3 regions of the Burkholderia pseudomultivorans genome follow, and region 1 is predicted to be linked to each of the others. Evidence: predicted binding sites of a transcription regulator. Region 1 holds the regulator's gene; each other region holds the start of a gene.
What was found. Region 1 encodes LexA, which represses DNA repair genes until DNA is damaged. Its sites were predicted from a motif close to ACTGTATNNNNATACAGT; they were not measured.

Region 1 (7,885 bases):
ACCATTCGATCGGCCAGTCGATCCTGATGGGCACGTCGGCGACGGCGCCCGAGCCGTCGCTGAAGGCCGCGCTCGATTACGCATGGGCGTACGGCAAGGCGATCTGGCAGGCGATGGTGCTCGGCCTGCTGCTCGGCTCGGCCGTGCAGGCGCTGCTGCCGGCGCACTGGGTCGCACGCGTGCTGGGCCGCACCGGTTTCGGCAGCGTCGCCGCGGGCGGCCTGCTGTCGCTGCCCGGCATGATGTGCACCTGCTGCGCGGCGCCCGTCGTCGCGGGACTGCGGGCGCGGCACGCGTCGCCGGGCGGCGCGGTCGCGTTCTGGCTCGGCAATACGGTGCTGAACCCGGCCGCGCTGGTGTTCATGGGCTTCGTGCTCGGCTGGCACTGGAGCGCGCTGCGGCTCGTGCTCGGCGTCGCGATGGTGTTCGGGATCGGCTATCTGCTGAACCGCATCGCACGTCCGGAAGATCGCAGCATCGACGACGCGCAGCTCGCGGCGCTGGCCGCCGAGCAGGCCGCGGCCGGCAATCCGTTCGTGCGCTGGATCAAGCTGCTCGCGCGGATGGCCGTGCGGCTCGTGCCGGAGTACATCGTGCTGGTGCTGCTGCTCGGCGCCGCGCGCGCGTGGCTGTTTCCGCATATCGGTCCGGACATCGGCAATCATCTCGGCTGGATCGTCGCGTTCGCGGTTGCGGGCATGTTGTTCGTGATCCCGACGGCGGGCGAGGTGCCGATCATCCAGGCGATGCTGTCGCTCGGCATGGGCGTCGGCCCTGCCGCCGCGCTGCTGATGACGCTGCCGCCGATCAGCGTGCCGTCGATCGCGATGCTCGCGCGTTCGTTCAAGCCCTACATGCTGGCGATCGTCGCGATCCTGGTCGTCGCGTTCGGGATTGCGAGCGGGCTGCTCGCGGTCGCGTTCGGGTTCTGACCGACCGGCGCGGCGCGGTGTGCGCCGGGCGCCGGCCGGTCGATCCGGCTGGTGCGCGCGGCCGGCTGGCGGGGCGGGGTGCCCGGCTGTCGATGCCGCCGCGCGCCCGGGCGGGCGGCCGCTCGATGCCGCTCGTGTCGTCCGGCCGGCCCGCCGGGCCGTTATATTTATCCGGCGCCGCCGTTTTGCGCGTGCGGCGCCCTTTACAAGAAGCAAACAGGAAAACGCATGTCCCAACCGAAGATTCATCCTCGACTTGAAAAGGCGCTGACGCGCGGCGATCTCGCGATTCGTCAGGCCAATTCCGCGCGCGCGACCGCCGTGCTGAGCGCGCTCGGCACGATGATCGTCGAGGCGTCCGCGACGATCGGCGTCGAGGCCAGCATCGACATCCCGCAGGGCGATCGCATCTACGATCCGGTCAACGGCCTGTGGCCGCAGAAAATGCTGGTGTCGTTCGACGGTCCGGTCGAGGATGCCGACGCGGAAGAGCTGCGCACCGTCTATCTCGTTGCCGATGATCCGGGCACGCAGTTCCGCGTCGAATGGCATCGCGCGGACGGCAAGCTCGGCCGCCACGAAGGCGGCCCGCTCGCGACCGTCGCGTTCCTGACCGACGTCGAGATTCCGTGGAGCGACGACGACGAATAACGTCGTCGCGCAGTACGAATGAAGCTGGCGCCGCGCGCGCCGGCGGTCAGCGCATCAGCCGGCGCCGGAACAGCCACGCGCACAGCAGGAACCCGCCGATCGCATAGCCGGCGAGCACGGCGACGTGCAGGCCGACGTCGCTCGCCGGCCGGCCGAGCATCGCGGGCCGGATCAATTCGACTGCGTGCGCGAGCGGCAGCGCATGCGCCGCGTGCTGCGCGAGCGGCGGCAGCTGCGTGATCGGGAAGAACACGCCCGACAGCAGCAGCATCGGCGTCAGCACGAGCGTCTGATAGAACATGAAGAAGTCGTAGGACGGCGCGAGCGCCGTGACGATCATCGCGACGCTCGCGAACGCGAGGCCCGCGAGCGCGATCACGGGCAGCACCGCGAGCATCGACGGAAACCGCGCATAGCCGAGCGCGCCCGCGACGAGCATGATCGCGGCGCCCGACAGCATCGCCTTGCTGGCGGCCCACGCGATCTCGCCGAGCACGACGTCGCCGAGCGCGAGCGGCGTGTGCATGATCGCTTCCCAGGTGCGCTGCACGTGCATTCGCGAAAAGCCCGAATACATCGACTCGAAGCTCGCGGACATCATCACGCTCGAGCCCACCGTGCCGGCCGCGAGAAATGCGATGTACGACACGCCGTCGACATGGCCGAGCATCAGCCCGAGCCCGAAACCCAGCCCGAACAGATAGATCATCGGATCCGCGAGATTGCCGAACATCGACGCGAGCGCGAGCTTGCGCCAGACGAGATAGTTGCGGCGCCACACGGCGATCCAGTTGCTCGCGTTCGCGGGCAGCGCCAGCGCGAAGCGCGACTCGCGCGGCGGGGCGCTGGGCGCGGCGGCGGAATAGTTGCGTACGTCCATGGTCGATCAGTCCTGCATGTCGCGGCCGGTGAGCCGCAGGAACACGTCCTCCAGATTGGCCGGACGATGCAGATAGCGCAATCCCGCGCGACCCTTGATCCGCGCGCTGAGCGGCTCGGGGTCGGTCACGTAGCAGAACAGCGTCTCGCCGCTGATTTCGGTGCGCTGCGCGAGCGGCGCGAGTTCGTCGCGCAGCGCGGCCGGGTCCGGCCCGTAGATCTCGATCACGTCGCAGCCGATTTCCGATTCGATCAGCGCGTGCGGCGCGCCCTCGGCGATCTTGCGGCCTTCCTCGATCACGCACAGCCGGTCGCACAGGCGTTCGGCTTCCTCCATGAAATGCGTGGTGATCAGGATCGTCTTGCCGCGCGCGAGCAGCGAGCGCAGCCGTTCCCACATCAGGTGCCGCGCCTGCGGGTCGAGACCCGTCGTCGGCTCGTCGAGCACCAGCACGTCGGGATCGTTGACGAGCGCGCGCGCGAGCGTGAGGCGGCGTTTCATGCCGCCGGACAGTTCGCCCACCTTCGCATCGGCCTTGTTCTCGAGCTTCGCGAATTCGAGCAGCGGCTGCACCAGCGCACGCGCGGCCTGCGCCGACATCCCGAAATAGCGGCTGAACACGAGCAGATTCTCGCGAACCGTGAAATCGGGATCGAGATTGTCGAACTGCGGGACGACGCCGACGCGCTGGCGCGCATGCCGCGCGCGCGACGGTACCGGCTCGCCGCACAGCGAAATGGCGCCCGCGTCGGGATGCGCGAGGCCGAGCAGCATCTTCAGCGTCGTGGTCTTGCCGGCGCCGTTCGGCCCGAGCAGGCCATAGCATTCGCCGGCCTGCACATGGAAGGACAGGCCGTTGACGACGAGCTTGTCGCCATAGCGCTTTTCGACATTGCGGAAATCGATGGGTGCGACGGACATGGAAGATTGGCGTTGGATGCGGGCGGGATGCTGCTGCCGGACACGTGCCGGCGCGAACGGAGCGGACGAACGCGTGTCAGACGGGCATGACCGAAGCGAACGATCGCGATGCCGGTGGCAGGCTGCGGCACGGCGGCACGAACGGGCCATTCTAGTGCATCGCCCGCATCCGTTCAGCGCATCTGCGTGCGAAACGGTGCGTGCCGGATCGTGCACTGCATCATCGCGGGCGCGCCGTGCGCGGCGCATCAGCGTTTTCCATCCCTTGCGTCCTGAATTGCGGCGCACCATGATGAAGGCGTAGGGCTCGTTGTCGCGATAGGGAGGTTTCATGGCTAGCTACAACAAGATTTTGCTGTGCTACGACGGCACGCTCGAAGGGCGCAAGGCCCTGCGCTGCGGCGCCAATCTCGCACTGGACCTGAAGGCCGAAACGCACCTGCTGTCGGTGGTCGACATGCGTTCGAGCATCGCGCAAAGCGCAGGGCTGCTGACCGATGTCGCGTGCGGCCGCTTCGAGGAAACCGCCCGGGAAATCCTGCAGGAAGGCGTCAACTGGCTGCGCGAGCGCGGTGTGCAGGCCGAAGGCCATTTTGCGTTCGGCTATCCGATCGACGAAATCGCGAATCTCGCGACCGAGCTGAAGGTCGACCTGGTCGTCGTCGGCCACCGGTGCCGCAGCGGGCTGTCGAGATGGTGGATGGGCTCGGGCAATACGCAGCTGCTCGATCGGGTGAACTGCAGCATCCTGGTGGCGTGCTCGTCGGCGGAAGAGCAAAAGGCCGAGATCGCACGCGAACGCGAAGCGGCGACCGCGAGCGGCAAATAATCCGCGATGCAGGGTTGAGTGGCGGTGCGCGGCGCAGCCCGCTTACGCGTGCAGGTCGATCGCGGACAGCTTCCACGAGAACAGGCCGAAGCGGTGGAAGATCGCCGCATAGCGCGTGCCGTCCGCCGTGCGCTGGTAGGTCACGACGAACTCGTCGATATTCCGGTAGCCGGCGCTCGTCTGCTGCTGGCGCGGCGCCGCGCCCGGGCTTGCAGGCGCGGGCGCCGGTGCGGGCGATGACGCGGTCGTCGCCGCATTGCTGGCCGGTGTGGCAGCGCTCGCCGGACCGGCTGTACTCGCAGGCGGCGCGGTCGATTCCGCGCCCGGTGCGCCGCCCGGCGGCGCCGACCATTCGGGCGGGCGCTCGCCCGGATTGCCGCGCGGCGGCAATCCGCTCATCAATGCGGCCACGCCTTCCGGCGTCGCATACGCGTCGACCAGCGGGCCGATCAATGCGGACCCGATCAACGCCCCGATCACCGCGAACGGATTGTCTTTCTTCACCGCGTCGATCCGGCGCATCAACTCTTCCGTGACCTGCTGCTTCAGGCTGATGCGCAGCGACGGAAAATCGACATATTCGCTGACGGCCTGCGCATCACGCGCATCGACCGCCGATTTCAGGCGATCGAGCGCGATATACGGCGACGCGTACGCATAGCCGATCGCCGCAACGACGACGACGGCCATCACGACGATCAGCAGGGGTTTGAGCCGCGACGTGCGGCCCGGGGATTGCGTCACGATACCTCCGGTGCGGGACGGTTCCGCAATCAGAGACCGCCTTGCGCGGCAGAACGTTCCTCGGCGATGCAGCGATCGATCATCCGGCACACGGCGTCGATCGTCCCGACCATGATCAGCCGCGAGCGGCCGTGATAGACGCGCACCGGCGCGCGGCGCGCCGGTTCTGCATGATTCAGGCCGGCGTTCAGCGACACCCGCGCGAAGGCGGGCAGCGCCGACGGCAGCAGCGACGCCTGCCGTTCGACTGCGACTTCTTGGCCGGCGGGCGCCGCAGCGGTGAGCGGCGCGCAGGGCGTGCGGCCGCGCAGATGGCGCAGGCGACCGAATTGACGGAAAGGCAGCAGGCGGGCAAGGCGTTCCATGATGTTCTCCTGAGCGAGACGGATGGGTCAGAGTTCGCCCGAGCGGATCAGCCCGACGGCGATGCCTTCCAGCGCGAATTCCGCACTGCCGGCCTTGACGAAGATGTTTTCGTAATCGGGGTTCTCCGCGATCAGCTCGAGGCCGCCCGGCCGGCGCATCAGGCGCTTGACCGTGACGTCGTCGCCCAGACGCGCGACGATGATCTGCCCGTCCTTCGCTTCCGTGCGCTTCTGCACCGCGAGGAGGTCGCCGTCGAGAATGCCGGCGTCGCGCATCGACAGGCCGCGCACTTTCAGCAGGTAGTCGGGCTTGCTCGAGAACAGCGCGGGATCGCACGCGTAATGCTGCGAGATGTGCTCCTGCGCGAGGATCGGGCTGCCGGCCGCGACGCGGCCCACGAGCGGCAGCGACAGCTGCATCAGGCCTGCGTGCGGCAGCGTGAACTGGTGCGGCGCATCGTCGATGCCGAGCAGGCGGATGCCGCGCGACGCACCGGCGGCCAACTCGATCACGCCCTTGCGCGCGAGCGCGCGGAGGTGCTCCTCGGCCGCGTTCGGCGAACTGAAGCCCAGCTCGGCCGCGATCTCGGCGCGGGTGGGGGGGAATCCGGAGCGCTCGATCGCGCGGCGGATCAAGTCGAACACTTGCTGCTGGCGGGCGGTGAGTTTGGTCATGGTTCAACTGTATGGATAGACAGTGAGCTGTATTTTTATACAGTACTTCGCGAATTTCAAGTGTTACGTGAAGTTCGACGCGATCGCGCCGGTTCCGATGCGATTTCGCGACGCCCGGACGACGGTTCGTCCGCCGCAACCGTCCATCCGTGCTGCGTTAGCACTTTTGAGTATTAAAAAATGAGGAACGATTATTTTTAATCATGTAACCCGTTCGATAGACTGGCCCGACATCGCAATACCGACTACACGACAACACTGGAGAACCAAGGATGGTGAAGCGCACGACGGGGCTGGTGAGCGGGGCGGGCCGCTTGATTGCAACACTCGCGCTGGGTACGGCGGCGGTGCTGGGCGTCGCGACGCACGCGCAGGCCGACACGACGTTCCTGAACGTGTCGTACGACCCGACGCGCGAGCTGTACCAGGATTTCAACCAGGCGTTCGGCAAGGAGTGGAAGGCGAAGACCGGCGAGACGGTCAACTTCAAGCAGTCGCACGGCGGCTCGGGCGCGCAGGCGCGCTCGGTGCTCGACGGGCTGCAGGCCGACGTCGTGACGCTCGCGCTCGCCTACGACATCGACGCGCTCGCGAACAAGGGGCTCGTGAACAAGGACTGGCAGAAGCGCCTGCCCGACAACGCGTCGCCGTACACGTCGACGATCGTGTTCCTCGTGCGCAAGGGCAACCCCAAGGGGATCAAGGACTGGGACGACCTGACCAAGCCCGGCGTGTCGATCGTCACGCCGAACCCGAAGACCTCGGGCGGCGCGCGCTGGAACTACCTGGCCGCATGGGCGTACGCGGTGCACAAGCCGGGCGGCAACGAGCAGACCGCAAAGGAATTCGTCACGAAGCTGTACAAGAACGCGGGCGTGCTCGATTCGGGCGCACGCGGCGCGACGACGAGCTTCGTGCAGCGCGGGATCGGCGACGTGCTGATCGCGTGGGAGAACGAGGCGTTCCTGTCGATCAAGGAATTCGGCCCCGACAAGTTCGAGATCGTCGTGCCGTCGGTCAGCATCCTGGCCGAGCCGCCCGTCGCGGTGGTCGACAAGGTGGTCGACAAGAAGGGCACGCGCAAGCTGGCCGAGGCCTACCTGAACTTCCTGTACAGCCCGCAGGGCCAAGAGATCGCGGCGCGCAACTACTACCGGCCGCGCTCGAAGAACGTACCGGCGGAGCTGACCAGGCAGTTCCCGAAGCTGAAGCTGTACACGGTCGACGATACGTTCGGCGGCTGGACGAATGCGCAGAAGACGCATTTCGCGGATGGCGGCGTGTTCGACTCGATCTACAAGCCGCAGTAACACCATAACGACAGCGGCGCGCCACGACAGCGCGCCGCATTGCCGCCGCCGCCGGCGCGACCTGTCGCGCCGGCGTTCGCGTCGGACCCGTGTGAATCACCCAGCAAGAGCATCCGATGAGTACGTACACCTTTCGCAAGCCGAGCGCGCTGCCCGGTTTCGGCGTGACGCTCGGCATCACGGTGGCCTATCTGAGCCTCGTGGTGCTGATTCCGCTTGCCGCCACGTTCCTGAAGACCGCGACGCTGTCGTGGGACCAGTTCGTCACCGCCGTCACGTCGCCGCGCGTGCTCGCGTCGTACCGGCTGACGTTTTCCGCGGCGCTCGGCGGCGCGCTGATCAACGCGGTATTCGGCTTTCTGGTCGCGTGGGTGCTGGTGCGCTACACGTTCCCGTTCAAGCGCATCGTCGACGCGATCGTCGACCTGCCGTTCGCGCTGCCAACCTCGGTCGCCGGCATCTCGCTCGCGGCCGTCTATGCGACCAACGGCTGGGTCGGCCAGTACCTGGCGCCGCTCGGCATCAAGATCGCGTTCACGCCGGCCGGCGTGCTGGTCGCGCTGACCTTCATCGGGCTG
Region 2 (7,885 bases), on a different replicon from region 1:
TTGGGGATATAAATCAAGTGTCCGGGGGAACGAAGCCTTTGATTGCTCATTGCTTCGCGACTCGACTTCGGCGATAGCCCTGAATACGCGGCGCATGGCTTGCGCGGGAATTGCCGGGAAGGTGTGGATCCCGTTTCTGCTGTAACAGATGTACCCTACTTGTGATGCCTCTGATGGGGATTCCGATGTGCTATTCCGCCAAGGTTGAAGCCAACTACCGAGAGTATGTGCGGCGCTACGGTGCCGACATGGACATCGAGACCTTCCGGCGTCTGTACTTCGCGCGAGCGGCAGGCGACGACGTCAAGATCCCGAAGGCTGTTGATGCCGCACTCGCGGCGGCCGGGGACGAGCAGATCTCATCCGCGATCGCCACATACCAGGCTCGTCGAGCCGGCGAGCTCGAAGTCGAGCTTTTCAAGCAGCGTGCGCGTCTCGCGGCCGCCGAGAAGAAGCTTGCCGCGAAGGTCACAAAAGCGGCCAGCGAGGAAGTCCGAATCTCGACCAACAAAATCGACGCGGCAATGCGCGGGCTCGACGATCTCCGCCGGCGCGATCTGCAGGAAGGCGACTCGCGAATCTTCCCAGGTTGGTACGCGCCAGTGCTGATCGAACTCGAAGGCAAGCGCTTGATCGTCCCGATGCGATATCGATGCCGCATCCCGGGATGGACCGAAGCGGACGAGAAGGAAAAGCCGGGGGCATATAACGCGAGAATCAGCAGCCTTTCGACGGCCTGGCGCAGGGTATTCGGCTTCACGCACGGCATCGTGCTCGCCGACGCCTTTTTCGAGCACGTAAAGCGCGACGGCAAGGATGTGGTGCTGCGCTTCGATCCCACACCGCCTGAGCACATGCAGCTTGCGTGCTTGTGGACGCGCACCGTGATCCCCGGCGCAGGCGACCTCTGGTCGTTTGCGGCGATCACCGACGATCCGCCGCCCGAAGTCGCCGCGGCCGGCCACGACCGATGCATCGTGCCGATCAAGTCATCGAATGTCGACGCGTGGCTCGCGCCGGATCCGAGCCGGCGCGCGCATCTGCGCGAGATCCTGGCCGACCACGAACGGCCCTACTACGAGCACCAGCTCGCCGCGTAATTGAGAAACAGGTTGGCCGAAACACGGTCACCATACTTCCCTCGATACACTGGGCCGTGGCAGTCGAACGCGCCGCGTGCGAGGTGACGCTCGGCGGCGCCTATGCCCGGCCCCCGACACGATTGGCGAACCCACCGCGGACCTGCGCTCGAACATCCCGGCCGAAGCGCGCGCGAGGATCATCTACGAACGGCTGATCAACGTGACGGACGATCCGGGCAACCGCATCGACGAACTGCTGGGCGGGAGGTCGCCGGTCGCTGCCGTCTCTACTGCTCGCGCGGGACCATCCGATAGTATGGCCACTCCTCGACGTTGCCCCACGCTGCTGACCGAGTGCTTTCTGAAGCGGGTGCAAGTTTTGCTCGAATGGGGGCCTTCAACCACCTTTAGAGGGGCAAGCCATGACGAAGACGATCCGGACGCAGCGCAACAAGCATGACGGCAACGAAGCTGACATACCTTCGGCTACCGACGCTATCGCCCTACTCGAGTCTGACCATCGCGCGGTCGAAAAGCTGTTCACTATTTTTGAAAGAACCGCCGAGGAAGACCTCGATGCTAAGCACGCACTCGTTAGACGAGCCTGCGAAGAATTGACCGTCCACGCGATGATTGAGGAACAATTTTTTTACCCGGCTGCGCACGATGTGCTTTCCGGCGACCCCCAAAAGGGTGTCGATGAAGCCTACGTGGAGCACTTCCTCGTGAAGACTCTCATCGAGAAATTCGAATCACTCAAGCCCGGCATGGAGGGGTTTGACGCCACTTTCAGGGTGTTGATGGAAAACGTCCGGCATCACATCAAGGAAGAGGAAACGGAACTCTTTCCCGAATTACGCTCATCGGGAGTCGACCTTGCCGGACTTGGTCGCAAGCTCGCAGAGCGAAAGGCACAACTGGAGGCCCGACTACCGAAAGACGCGGGCGATCGGACCTGAGGGATGACTTGAATGTTCGACTGACCACGAACGGCCCTACTACGAGCAGCAGCTGGCCGCGTAGACGCTAGGGGCTTGATGGCAGGCAAAGCTGTGGCATACTGTATAAACATACAGTGTTTTAGAAGCCGACCCCATGCACCCCGCCCTCGCTCATCCGGAAGCGATTCATCCCAGTCTGTGGAAAGCGTCGCAACTGCCGCGCGCGGTCATGCGCGGCATCGACACCGGCCATCCGGCGTTGAACGCCGAATTGCCCGGCGGCGGCTGGCCGGCTGGCGCGCTGGTCGAACTGCTCGCGCAGCAGCCCGGCATCGGCGAGCTGCGGCTGCTCGCGCCCGTGCTCGCGCGCGCGGCCGGCAAGCCGGTCATGCTGATCCAGCCGCCGCACGCGCTGCAGCCACTCGCGCTCGCGTATTGGGACGTTGATCCCTCCGGCTTCATGACGCTGCCGACACCACGCACGGCCGACGCACTGTGGGCCGCCGAGCAGGCGCTGCGCGCCGGAACCTGCGCTGCGGTATTGCTCTGGCAGGCGCATGTCCGCACGGACGCGCTTAGACGCCTGAATCTGGCCGCGCAGAGTGGATCCGCCCTCTTTTTTGTGTTCCGGCCGGCGGCTGCCGCGCGCGATGCGTCGCCGGCGCCGCTGCGGCTCGCGCTGGCGCCGAAGCGCGACGGCGTCGATGTCACGTTCGTGAAGCGCCGGGGCCCCGCGCGTGACACGCCGCTGTTTGTTCCCTTATCCCCCTCCCCCATTTTGTTGAACCGCCATGCCAGTGTGGATCGGCGTGCATCTGCCGCACCTCAACCTCGAAACGTTCCGGCCGCGATCGCCGGCGCCGTCACCTGATGATGCGTGCGGCCTGGTCGTGCTCGAGAGCGGCCGCGTTGTGGCGCTCGATCGCGCCGCGCGCGCGCTGGGCGTGGTCGCCGGCATGCGACGCGGGGGCGTGCTGTCGCTCGCACCGGACGCGCGGATCCGCGAGCGCGACTGCGCTCGCGAGCGCGAGCTGGTGCTTGGCGTCGCTTACGCGATGCTGCAGTTCACGCCGAGCGTCGTCGACGCCGACGAAGCAGTGGTGCTGCTCGACGTGACGGCCAGCCTGCGCCTCTTTCACGGCATCCGCGCGCTGCGCCGGCGCGTGCGCGACGTCGTCGCGTCGTTCGGGGTTACCGCGGCGGTGTCTGTTGCGTCGACCGGCCCGGCCGCATGGATGCTCGCTCGCGGCCTGCGCGGCGGCCTCGCGCTGTCTGCGCGATCGTTGCGTCGCGCGCTCGCGCGCGCGCCGCTCGTCGTGGCCCCCGAGGCGCGGCGATATGCGACGTGGTTCGACGAACTCGGCTGCGAAACGCTCGCGGACCTCCAGCGCCTGCCGCGCGCCGGGCTGAAAAAGCGCTGCGGCACGCAGCTGCTCGACTGGCTCGACCAGGTCGCCGGCACTGCGCCGGCCGCGTACGACTGGCTTGAAATGCCGCCGTCATTCGACACGCGGGTCGAACTGATGGACCGTGTCGAGCACGCCGAGGCGCTGCTGTTCGTTGCGCGTCGACTGATCTTGCAGCTGACCGGCTGGCTCACCGCGAAGCAGCTGGACGTCGCCGCATTCGCACTGCTGCTCGAGCATGAGCGCGGTCGGGACGCGATCGCGCCGACCGAGATCGAGATCGCGCTCGGCGCACCGACGCGGTTCGAGGAACACCTGACGCGGCTCGTCAAGGAGCGGCTCGGGCACGTCGAGCTCGCCGGTCCCGTGATCGCCGTACGACTCGTCGCGCGCAGCGTGCAGGAAGCGGCCGCGCCGAGCGACTCGCTGTTCCCGGAGCCGGGCGGAACCCCGCAGGATCATGCGCGGCTGCTCGAACTGCTCACCGCGCGGCTTGGCGCTGAAAATGTGCTCGTACCCGCTCCCATAGCCGACTACCGTCCGGAGCCGGCTGCCCGTTGGGTGCCGATGCGCGACGCGCCGAAGGCTGCGCCGCTGCCGGCAGATTTGCCGCGACCGGCGTGGCTGCTCGCCAAACCCGTGCCGCTGCTCATGCGTCATCATCGGCCGTTCTACGGCACGCCGCTGCGCATGGTGTCACCAGGCGAGCGCATCGAAGGCGGCTGGCAGGACGGGCAGACCGTCACGCGCGACTACTTCGTCGCCGAGGACGACAACGGCATCTGCTACTGGATCTTCAAGGAACGGCCGACGGCGAGCGACGACAGCGAGCCGCGTTTCTTCCTGCACGGCCTGTTCGGCTGATCTCCCATGGATGCCGGCAGTTTCGGCGCCCTGCCAGCCTATGCTGAACTGCAGGTCGCGTCCGACTTCTCTTTCCTGCACGGTGCGTCGCGCGCCGAGGAGTACGTCGCGCGCGCGGCGCAGCTTGGCTACAGCGCGATCGCAATCACCGACGAGTGTTCACTCGCTGGCGTTGTGCGTGCGCACGTCGAGGCAAAGGCGGCAAACATGCCGTTGATCATCGGCTCGCACTTCCGGCTGACGGCCGCGGACGGATCGCCGGCGATCGGGTTCTCCGCGCTCGCAATGAACCGCGACGGTTACGGCAATCTCTGCGAACTGGTGTCGCTCGGGCGCATGCGCGGCAAGAAGGGCACGTACCGGCTCGCACCGCTCGACCTCGAGCATCCGGAAGCGCCCTACACCCACCTGCGCGGCCTGCCCGACTGCATCGCGATCCTGTCGCCCGACTTCCCGGCCAATGAGAAACGGCTCGACGCGCAGGTCGAGTGGATCGCGCGCGTGTTCGGCGATCGTGCCTGGGTGGCGCTCACCCTGCACGCGCGCGCGATGGACGACATCCACCGCGGCGTGGTCGAGCGCGTCGCCGCGCGCCACGGCGTACCGGTAGTGGCCACTAGCTGGCCGTTGATGCACGTCCGGTCGCGCAAGCCCCTGCAGGACGTGCTCACCGGGATCCGGGCCGGCCGGCCGGTGTCCGAGTGCGGCTACGAGCTCGCGCCGAACGCCGAGCGGCACCTGCGGTCGCGCTTGCGGCTCGCGAACCTCTACCCGGCCGGCGCGCTCGAGGAAACCGTGCGGGTCGCACGGCGCTGTACGTTCTCGCTCGACGACCTGAAGTACGAGTATCCCGACGAAGTGGTGCCGGCCGGCTACGACGCCGCGACCTATCTGCGCGAGCAAACCTATATCGGCGCGCGCCGGCGCTTTCCGGCCGGCATCCCGGTCGACGTGCAGGCTCAGATCGAGCATGAGCTGCAGCTGATCGCCGACCTGAACTACGAGGCGTATTTCCTGACTGTCTACGACATCGTGCAGTTCGCGCGCGAGCGCGGCATCTTGTGCCAGGGACGCGGCTCGGCCGCAAACTCGTCGGTCTGCTATTGCCTCGGCGTGACCGAGGTGGACCCGTCGCGCCAGTCGATGCTGTTCGAGCGGTTCATTAGCAAAGAGCGCAATGAGCCACCGGATATTGACGTTGACTTCGAGCATCAGCGCCGCGAAGAGGTCATGCAGTACATCTACCGGAAGTACGGCCGCGATCGCGCTGCGCTGACGGCTGCCGTCACCACGTACCGACCGCGCAGCGCGCTGCGGGAAGCCGGCAAGGCGCTCGGCGTGGATCCGGCGATTGTCGACCGCGTGGCGAAGCAACACCACTGGTTCGATTCGCGCGCGGACCTGCTGCAGCGCTTCGCCGAGGCCGGCCTCGATCCCGAGGCGCCGCTCAATCAGCAGTGGGCGGGGTTCGCCGCGCAGCTGCTGGGCTATCCGCGTCACCTCTCGCAGCATTCGGGTGGCTTCGTGATCAGCCGCGGCAAACTCACGCGGCTCGTGCCGGTCGAGAACGCCGCGATGGATGATCGCACGATCATCCAGTGGGACAAGGATGATATCGAGGCGCTCGGCATCCTCAAGATCGACGTGCTCGCGCTCGGCATGCTATCGATGGTGCGGCGCGCGCTAGACATGATCTCGGAGAAGCGCGGCGAGACGTTCGAGCTGCAGGACATCCCCGCTGAGGACAAAGCCACCTACGACATGCTCTGCAACGGCGACAGCATGGGCGTGTTTCAGGTCGAATCGCGCGCGCAGATGTCGATGCTACCGCGCCTGCGGCCGCAATGTTTCTACGACCTGGTGATCGAAGTCGCGATCGTCCGGCCGGGCCCGGTCCAGGGCGGCATGGTGCATCCGTTCCTGCGCCGTCGTCAGGGTCTCGAGCCCGTCACATACCCGTCGCCCGATGTCGAGAAGGCGCTGAAGCGCACGCTCGGCGTGCCGATCTTCCAGGAGCAGGTGATGCAGGTCGCGATGCTCGCGGCCGGCTTCTCGGCGGGCGAAGCGGACCAGTTGCGGCGTGCGATGGCCGCCTGGAAGCGCAAGGGCGGCCTGGAGCCGTATCACGAAAGGCTGGTCAGCGGCATGCTCGCGCGCGGCTACGATCACGAATTCGCCGAGGCGATCTTCGCGCAGATCAAGGGCTTCGGCGACTACGGCTTCCCGGAGAGCCACGCGGCCAGCTTCGCCCTGCTTGTCTACTCGAGCGCGTGGCTGCGCCGGCACGAACCCGCGGTGTTCCTCGCCGCACTGCTGAACAGCCAGCCGATGGGGTTCTACACACCGTCTCAGCTGCTGCAGGACGCACGACGTCGCGGCGTCCAGGTGCTGCCCGTCGACGTGAACGTGAGCACGTGGGATTCGGCAATCGAAGGCCCAACGACGTCGGCGCCCGTGCGGCTCGGTTTCTCGCTGCTGCGCGGCATGCGCGAAGACGTGGCCGGCCGCATCGAGCTCGCGCGCGCGGTGCGACCGTTCGTGGACGTCGCGGATCTCGCCCGACGGGCGCAGCTCGATCGGCACGACCTGCAGGTGCTCGCGCGCGCGAACGCGCTGCGCTCGCTTGCCGGCGGCAACCGGCGTGCCGCGCTCTGGCTGGCGGCCGCCGCCGTGCCCGATCGGGATCTGCTGCGCGGCACCGAGCGCGACGACACGGTACCGGCGTTGCCGCAGGCTTCCGAAGGCAAGGAGATCGTGACCGACTACAACGCGATGGGTTTCACGCTCGGCCGGCATCCGCTGGCGCTGCTGCGCGAACGCCTGGCGCTCGATCGGCTGCAGCCAGCCGAGCAGCTGGCGACGCTGCGTAGCGGGCAGCTCGCGCGCGCATGCGGGTTGGTCACGGTGCGCCAACGGCCGGGCACGGCCAACGGCGTGTTGTTCATGACGCTGGAGGACGAGACGGGCCAGGTGAACGTGATCCTGTGGCCCGGCCTGCTGGAGAAGTTTCGGAAGGAGGCGCTCGGCGCCGCGCTGCTCGCCGTCTACGGCGTATGGCAGGCCGAAGGTAAGGTGCGGCACCTGATCGCGAGCAAGCTCGTCGATCGGACCGAGTTGCTCGGCGCGTTACCGACGACGGCAAGGGAGTTTTGCTGATTCGCCGCGTGTTGCATGAAGTTGCTCGCGCGAACCTGGAAGACGCTCGACGTCGCTTGGCGATTCAAAGCTGAGCATTTTCGATCCGTCGACAGCACCTCAAAACGAGAAAACCTATTCCGCGTCACGAATCAGGAATCGATTGCGGTTTTTCGCGTCCGCAATCCATTGCGGTGCCTTCCCACGTCCACTCCAGGTGGCACCGGACTTCGGATCACGATACTTCGGCGCGATCGGGGCACGCGCGCTCGGCGCTACTGCACGCCGGCGACCGAAGAGTTGGTCGGGCGTGATGCCGTATTGGGCGATCTGTTCGCGAATCACAGTGATGATGCTGTCAAGTTCAGCAAGCCGCGCTTCTTCAGCTTTCTGTGCCAGTGCTTCTGCCTGTGCCTTAAGTTCGAGATAAGTTGCCATATCTATGAGCGGACTTCCG
Region 3 (7,885 bases), 1.2 Mb from region 1:
TTGTCTTTCTGGGATCAGGATTGCGAGCTCGCCGCGAGCGGGTAGTCGAAGCTGCAGCGCAAACCGCTCACCAGACGCAGCAGCATGCGCACGAAGCGCCAATCGGGACCCGCTGGCCCCTTTTTCCGCTTCCGCGCCACCAGCATCGCGATCTTCTTGATGTTCTGCGCCGCCGCGGCCAGCAAGCACTGCTCGGCCACCTTGCGTAGCCCACGCATACGCGCATAACGGTGCCCATGCAGTTGCTTGGCATCGGCGAAGCTACGCTCCACCGTCTCCTTGCGCCGCGCGTAAATGCGTTGGCCCCATTCGGTCAAGCGCCGCGCGTCCACCTTCTCCTTGGCGCGCTCCCACACGTGGCGCGTCACCACCTTCACCGCGTTCGCACTGTTCGTGCACTGCGCGCGTACCGGGCAACGCCGGCAGATCTGCGGGTTGGATTTGTATTCCCGGTAGCCGACTCGATTGGTCGTGCTGTAAGGCAGTGCCTGCCCCTGCGGGCACACGTATTCGTTGCGATACGCGTCGTACTTGAACTGCCGTTTGTAGAACATGCCCGGCTTGTGGTTCGGCGTGCGATAGCCCATCACCCCGGCAATCCCTCGCTCCTCCAGCCCCTGGCACACCGCCGGCGTGAAGTAGCCCGCATCCAGCCCCACCGCATCGACCTTGAACTCGAAGCGCTCGCGCTGCCGATCCAGCCGATCCAGATACGGCTGGCTGTCGTGCACCGAGGCCGGCGTCACATGCGTATCGGTGATGATCGCGTGCCGGGCATCCACCGTGCGGTGGTCCAGATAGAAGAACCCTTTGGGCTTGTCGTCCCGAACCATGTAGCCGCTGTCCGGATCGGTTCGGCTGATCTTGGTGTCCTTGCTCGGCGGCGGCTCGTCGTCGTCGCGATCCAGCGGCTTCTTGCCATGCGCGGCCCGGTCCGCATCCACCGCCGCATTCAGCGCCTCCGTGTACGCCGCAGGCGTCTGCTCCAGCTTCACGACATCAAACTTGCCTTTGTTCGCATTCGCCTTCAGGTGCGTGCTGTCGGTGTACAGCACCCGACCATCGACCAACCCGCGCTTCATTGCCTGCCGCACGATCTCGTCGAAGATCTCCTGATACACCACCGTGTCCGGGAAGCGGCGGCGGCGATTCTGCGAGAACGTCGACGCATCCGGCACCTTGTCGGTCAGCCGGAACCGCGCGAACCACCGATAGGCGACGTTGACCTGGACCTCACGCATCAGTTGCCGCTCGCTGCCCACCCCAAACAGGTAGCCGATGAACAGCAGCTTGAACATCACCACGGGATCGAGCGCTGGCCGCCCGTTATCCGCGCAATACAGATGCGCCACCTTCGCGCGGATGAACTCGAAATCCACCGCCGCGTCGATCTGGCGCAGCAGGTGGTCCTTCGGCACGAGTTCCTCGAGCGTCACCATCTCGAGTTCGTGCTGCGTGGGCATGGGCGTCTTCAGCATCACGCCATTAAAAAACAAAACCCCCGCACTTGGCGAGGGTTTGTCAGCAATCTGACGCCGGCAAGGCCGGCGTTTTCTGCATGACGAAACCAGACGGAATTTACAGCGCCTTCTTCAGCAGACGGCCCATTTCCGACGGGTTGCGCGTGACGGTGATGCCGCACGCTTCCATGATTTCCAGCTTCGCAGCGGCCGTATCCGCACCGCCCGAGATCAGCGCGCCGGCGTGGCCCATGCGCTTGCCCGGGGGCGCCGTGACGCCCGCGATGAAGCCGACAACCGGCTTCTTCATGTTGTCCTTGATCCACTGCGCGGCGTTCGCCTCGTCCGGACCGCCGATTTCGCCGATCATCACGACCGCATCCGTGTCCGGATCGTCGTTGAACATCTTCATGACGTCGATGTGCTTCAGACCGTTGATCGGGTCGCCGCCGATACCGACTGCCGACGACTGGCCGAGGCCGAGCGCGGTCAGCTGCGCAACGGCTTCATACGTCAGCGTGCCCGAACGCGACACGACGCCGATGCGGCCCTTGCGGTGGATGTGGCCCGGCATGATGCCGATCTTCAGTTCGTCCGGCGTGATCGTGCCCGGGCAGTTCGGCCCGAGCAGCAGCGTCTTGCGGCCTTCGCGACGCATGCGGTCCTTCACTTCGATCATGTCGCGCACGGGGATGCCTTCCGTGATGCAGATCGCGAGATCGAGATCGGCTTCGACCGCTTCCCAGATCGCAGCAGCAGCGCCTGCCGGCGGAACGTAGATGACCGACACGGTCGCGCCGGTTTCTTCCTTCGCTTCCTTGACGCTTGCGTAGATCGGAATGCCTTCGAAATCTTCGCCGGCCTTCTTCGGGTTCACGCCCGCGACGAATGCTTCGCGGCCGTTTGCGTATTCACGGCAGGCACGCGTGTGGAACTGGCCGGTCTTGCCGGTGATGCCCTGCGTGATGACCTTCGTGTCCTTGTTGATCAGAATCGACATGTATTTTGACCTCTGTTCATTGGCGTCGCGTGCAAGCCGCGCCGCCATGCGTGTTCATTGAGCGCGCTTACTTGCCTTCGGCAGCCGCGACAACCTTCTGCGCAGCCTCTTCCATGCTGTCCGCCGAGATGATCGGCAGGCCCGATTCGGCCAGCATCTTCTTGCCGAGGTCTTCGTTCGTGCCCTTCATGCGCACGACCAGCGGCACGTTCAGGTTCACGGCCTTCGAACCCGCGATCACGCCTTCCGCGATCACGTCGCAGCGCATGATGCCGCCGAAGATGTTCACGAGGATCGCCTTCAGGTCCGGGTTCTTCAGCATCAGCTTGAACGCCTCGGTGACCTTCTCGGTCGTCGCGCCACCGCCGACGTCCAGGAAGTTCGCCGGCTCGCCGCCGAACAGCTTGATCGTGTCCATCGTCGCCATCGCGAGGCCTGCGCCGTTCACGAGGCAGCCGATGTTGCCGTCGAGCGAGATGTACGCGAGGTCGAACTTCGACGCTTCGATTTCAGCCGGATCTTCTTCGTCCAGGTCGCGGTACGCGACGATTTCCGGGTGGCGGAACAGCGCGTTCGAGTCGAAGTTGAACTTCGCGTCGAGCGCGGTGACCTTGCCGTCGCCGGAGACGTTCAGCGGGTTGATTTCAGCCAGCGATGCGTCGGTTTCCCAGAATGCCTTGTACAGGCCTTGCAGGATCGCGCGCGCTTGCGGAATCGAGGCAGCCGGCACGCCGATCTTCGCGGCGAGGTCGTCGGCCTGCGCGTCGAGCAGGCCCGTCGACGGCTCGACGATGACCTTGTGGATCAACTCCGGGTGCTTTTCGGCGACTTCTTCGATGTCCATGCCGCCTTCGCTCGAACCCATCAGGACGATCTTCTGCGACACGCGATCGACGACGAGGCTGACATACAGTTCCTGCTTGATGTCCGCGCCTTCCTCGATCAGCAGGCGGTTCACCTTCTGGCCTTCCGGGCCCGTCTGGTGCGTGACCAGCTGCATGCCGAGGATCTGGTTCGCGTACTCGCGAACCTGCTCGATCGACTTCGCAACCTTCACGCCACCGCCCTTGCCACGGCCACCCGCGTGGATCTGAGCCTTGACGACCCACACCGGGCCGCCGAGCTCTTCTGCCACCTTGACGGCTTCGTCAACCGAGAACGCCGGCTTGCCGCGCGGTACCGCGACTCCGAATTTCCGCAGGATTTCCTTACCCTGGTACTCGTGAATCTTCATGCGTGATTCCCTTCAGTCTGAGAGTTGGATGAAAAGTCGCTTAAGGACGCTTCTTCGAATGATTTCCGTTCATTCCTTCGTGCTGCCTTCACCGGGCGCGTCCGGCCGGCTCGCGCCATACCAGCGCGGGTAGAACTGCCGCACGACCTCGCCGTCGAACCGCAGCGCACGGCAGCGGCCGAGCTGGAAAGGCGGTTCGTCGTGCGCGCCGTCGTGATCCGGCCCTTCGCCGCCCTCCTCGCGCACGTTCCATACCTCGCCGGCAAACGCCTGGATCGCCGCCGTCGGCAGCACGGCGCACAGTTCGGTGAGGTGGGAACAGCCGGCGACGCCCGACAGCAGCCGGTTCGCATCGCGACGGAAATTGCGGAAGAGATTGAGCCCGATGAGGGCCCGATAGGCGGGAGGGGCGGATTGACACTGACCGGGATATGGCACCCATTCCGAAGACGCTTCGGCGTCGACGACATTGAGGTCACGATCGATGGTCACGCGCAGCCAGAGTTCATGAATCGGCAGGCCCTGGGGCCGGATGCCCGACGCAAGCGCGACATCGCGCGGCTTGTGGTCGGTCAGGCAGGCTTCGATGTCCCACAGGCCGTCATCGCGCTCGTAAGCGTCCGCTCGGATTGCGCGTCGATGTCGCAACTGACGGGGCACGGGCTCGGATAGCGGCATGCTGGAGGTTGAGGCCGAAGAGGAAAACCCATGGATTTTAGCATATTGGGTATTTGTGACAGTCGGACGCGAAGGCGGGTATTCCCCTCTGTCGGGAAACGGTTGCATTGCAGCAAAATCGCGCGTCACGCGCGCGACCGGTCGCGTCAGTCGTCGATCGGAAAATCGTCGCCGACTTTCAGCAACTTCACGATGGTCGCGCTCGAGAAGCCGCGCGCGGCAAGAAAGCGTGCCTGCTTCGCCCGTTCGGCCGGCGTTTGCGGCAGTGCACCGAATTTCTTGCGCCAGACGGCCTGCGCGCGCGCCCATTCGGTCTCGCGAAGCTGCGCATTCACCTCCTCGACGAGTGCGTCGCCGACCGCGTGACGCTTCAGCTCGCTGACGATCCGCGCGACGCCGACACGCGACGCGCGACGATGCACGAGGCTCTCCGCGAAGCGCGCATCGGACAGCCAGCCCTCCTTCTCCAGCGCATCGAGCACGGGCTCGACCGATTCGTCGTCGCCGACGTAAGGCGCGAGCTTGCGCGCGAGTTCGGCGCGGCTGTATTCGCGGCGGGACAGATAGCCGAGCGCGCGCCCCTTCAGTGAGCGCGGCGGTTTCGACGAGTGCTTGCGTTCGGGCGTATCGGCAGCGTCGCCGGAAGACGAGGATGCGCCGCCCGCACGGCGGGTGCGGCGCGGATGCTGGCTGCTGCGTGTATAGACGTCTTCCCGTGCCGGCGCCGATGCATCGGCGGCACCGGATGTGCGATCGTGCGGGAAGCTGACGCCGGACACGCGCCGGCGGGAACGATCGTGCGCATCGAACGATTCGTCGTCGTCGAACGGATCATCGGGTGCGCTGATCTCAAACGAAACGAGGGCATCGTCGGATGCCCTCGCTGCGGTGCGGCCTGCGGCATCGCTGCCTGCAAGCCGCCGATTGGCGCCCGAGGGTTCGGCCTGCCGGCCGGAGCGATGCGCCGATTCGGGCGTATCGCTCTGCTCCGGTTCGCCAGCCCGACCTCGGCGCCCCACCATCACTCTTCTTCGTCCATCGCCTCGGCTTCGTCGTGGCCTGCGCCATCCGGCATCGCGGCAACGCCGAGCGATTCACGAATGCGGTTCTCGATCTCGCGCGCGATTTCCGGATTCTCGCGCAGGAATTCACGCGCGTTGTCCTTGCCCTGACCGATCTTCTCGCCGTTGTAGCTGTACCAGGCGCCCGCCTTGTCGACGATCTTCGCCTGCACGCCGAGATCGATGATCTCGCCCTGGCGCGAAATGCCTTCGCCATACAGGATGTCGAAGATCGCTTCGCGGAACGGCGGCGACACCTTGTTCTTGACGACCTTCACGCGCGTTTCGTTGCCGATCACCTCGTCGTTCTTCTTGATCGAGCCGATCCGGCGGATGTCGAGACGCACCGACGAATAGAACTTGAGCGCGTTGCCGCCCGTCGTGGTTTCCGGGTTGCCGAACATCACGCCGATCTTCATCCGGATCTGGTTGATGAAGATCACGAGGCAGTTCGTGCGCTTGATCGTGCCCGTCAGCTTGCGCAGCGCCTGCGACATCAGGCGGGCCTGCAGGCCCGGCAGCGAATCGCCCATCTCGCCTTCGATTTCGGCCTTCGGCACGAGCGCCGCGACCGAGTCGATGACGATCATGTCGATCGAGCCCGAGCGCACCAGCGCGTCGGTGATTTCGAGCGCCTGCTCGCCGGTGTCCGGCTGCGAGATCAGCAGATCCGGCACGTTCACGCCGAGCTTCGCCGCATATTGAACGTCGAGCGCGTGCTCGGCGTCGATGAAGGCTGCCGTGCCGCCCAGCTTCTGCAGCTCGGCGATGACCTGCAGCGTCAGCGTGGTTTTACCGGACGATTCCGGGCCGTAGATCTCGACCACGCGGCCGCGCGGCAGGCCGCCGACGCCGAGCGCGATATCGAGGCCGAGCGAGCCCGTGGACACGACCTGGATGTCCTCGGCCGCTTCGCCGTCGCCCATGCGCATGATCGACCCTTTGCCGAACTGCTTCTCGATCTGCGCGAGTGCGGCGGCCAGCGCCTTGCTCTTCTCGGCGGTCATCCCGGAGCCTTTCTTGCTTTCTTCCATGAATCGTCCTTTGCTATGATGAGCAGCGTCTGTCAGAGGCGCGCCTGCGATCAGGCGCTGCCCACGAATGCAGACACTGTATAAAAAAACAGTGTTTTATGCAAGCCCGCAATGCGGGCTGCGTCGTACACGAATCACTTCGGAGACAACCGCGCCGGCGCGAACGCCCTGCCGGTCACCGGTCACGCACATGCGAATTCTCATCGCCGAAGACGACAGCATACTCGCGGACGGCCTCACCCGGTCACTCCGCCAATCGGGCTATGCGGTCGACCACGTGAAGAGCGGCATCGAGGCCGATACGGCCCTGTCGATGCAGGCGTTCGACCTGCTGATCCTCGATCTCGGCCTGCCGAAGCTGTCCGGGCTCGACGTGCTCAGGCGCCTGCGCGCGCGCAACTCCAATCTCCCCGTGCTGATCCTGACCGCCGCCGACAGCGTCGACGAGCGCGTGAAGGGGCTCGACCTCGGCGCCGACGACTACATGGCCAAGCCGTTCGCGCTCAACGAGCTGGAGGCGCGGGTGCGCGCGCTGACCCGGCGCGGCGCGGGCGGCGGCCCGACCGTCGTGCGCCACGGCTCGCTCGCGTTCGACCAGGTCGGCCGGATCGCCTATGCGAACGACCGCGTGCTCGACCTGTCCGCGCGCGAGCTCGGGCTGCTCGAGGTGCTGCTGCAGCGGATCGGCCGTCTCGTGTCGAAGGAGCAGCTCGTCGACCACCTGTGCGAATGGGGCGAGGAAGTCAGCAACAACGCGATCGAAGTCTACGTGCACCGGCTGCGCAAGAAGATCGAGCCAAGCGGCGTGCGGATCGCGACCGTGCGCGGCCTCGGCTACTGCCTCGAGAAGGTCGCGCCCGCCGCGCCGGCCGACCCGCTCGCGCCGCCATCCGCCGCGGCCGACCCGGCCACGCCCCAGCCCGCGACGGCCGGCACGCCGCTGCGCTGACGCCCGGCGCTTGCCGCGATGGCCACGCCGGCCCACTCCCGCCAGCCGACCGGCGAGCCGTCGTCGGCCGCCGACGCCGCGCGCGACGCGCGCTACGCGAACCCGTTCGCCCCGCCCGACGAAACCGACGCGCCCGAAGCCGCGCGCCCGCGCTCGCTGTTCGGCGAGATCCTCGACTGGATGCTCGCGCCGCTGCTGCTGCTCTGGCCGATGAGCATCGCCGTCACCTACCTCGTCGCGAAGACGATCGCGAACGGCCCGTTCGACCGCTCGCTCGAAACCAATGCGTACGTGCTCGCGCGGCAGATCCATCCGGTCAACGGCGTGGCCGAGCTGACGCTGCCGCAGCAGACGCGCGACTTCCTGCGCGCGGACAACATCGACAGCGTCTATTTCCAGGTGCTCGGCACGCGCGGCGAGCTGGTGGCGGGCGAAGCCGACATGCCGCTGCCGCGCGACGAGGATCGCC

Region 2: a site for LexA is predicted at 2,142-2,159, ahead of imuA (translesion DNA synthesis-associated protein ImuA). Genes of this name have one in related genera too.
Region 3: a site for LexA is predicted at 6,543-6,560, ahead of recA (recombinase RecA). Genes of this name have one in related genera too.

Annotation. Positions count from the first base shown of each region.
Region 1 covers NZ_CP013378.1:3,065,351-3,073,235, forward strand. Annotated here, with positions in the region: gene WS57_RS26520 (permease) at 1-932, shown strand, start outside; gene WS57_RS26525 (hypothetical protein) at 1,161-1,583, shown strand; gene WS57_RS26530 (ABC transporter permease) at 1,630-2,463, opposite strand; gene nodI (nodulation factor ABC transporter ATP-binding protein NodI) at 2,470-3,384, opposite strand; gene WS57_RS26540 (universal stress protein) at 3,716-4,213, shown strand; gene WS57_RS26545 (DUF2939 domain-containing protein) at 4,256-4,957, opposite strand; gene WS57_RS26550 (hypothetical protein) at 4,987-5,322, opposite strand; gene lexA (transcriptional repressor LexA) at 5,350-5,997, opposite strand; gene WS57_RS26560 (sulfate ABC transporter substrate-binding protein) at 6,270-7,307, shown strand; gene cysT (sulfate ABC transporter permease subunit CysT) at 7,424-7,885, shown strand, end outside.
Region 2 covers NZ_CP013379.1:17,809-25,693, reverse strand. Annotated here, with positions in the region: gene WS57_RS34850 (SOS response-associated peptidase family protein) at 186-1,100, shown strand; partial or broken gene WS57_RS36650 (manganese catalase family protein) at 1,216-1,326, shown strand; gene WS57_RS34845 (hemerythrin domain-containing protein) at 1,505-2,041, shown strand; gene imuA (translesion DNA synthesis-associated protein ImuA) at 2,178-2,894, shown strand; gene WS57_RS34835 (Y-family DNA polymerase) at 2,815-4,293, shown strand; gene WS57_RS34830 (error-prone DNA polymerase) at 4,300-7,449, shown strand; gene WS57_RS36645 (H-NS family nucleoid-associated regulatory protein) at 7,564-7,866, opposite strand.
Region 3 covers NZ_CP013378.1:4,276,010-4,283,894, forward strand. Annotated here, with positions in the region: gene WS57_RS32065 (IS1182 family transposase) at 15-1,478, opposite strand; gene sucD (succinate--CoA ligase subunit alpha) at 1,579-2,460, opposite strand; gene sucC (ADP-forming succinate--CoA ligase subunit beta) at 2,528-3,694, opposite strand; gene WS57_RS32080 (DUF2889 domain-containing protein) at 3,764-4,372, opposite strand; gene recX (recombination regulator RecX) at 4,519-5,394, opposite strand; gene recA (recombinase RecA) at 5,394-6,467, opposite strand; gene WS57_RS32095 (response regulator transcription factor) at 6,658-7,416, shown strand; gene WS57_RS32100 (sensor histidine kinase) at 7,435-7,885, shown strand, end outside.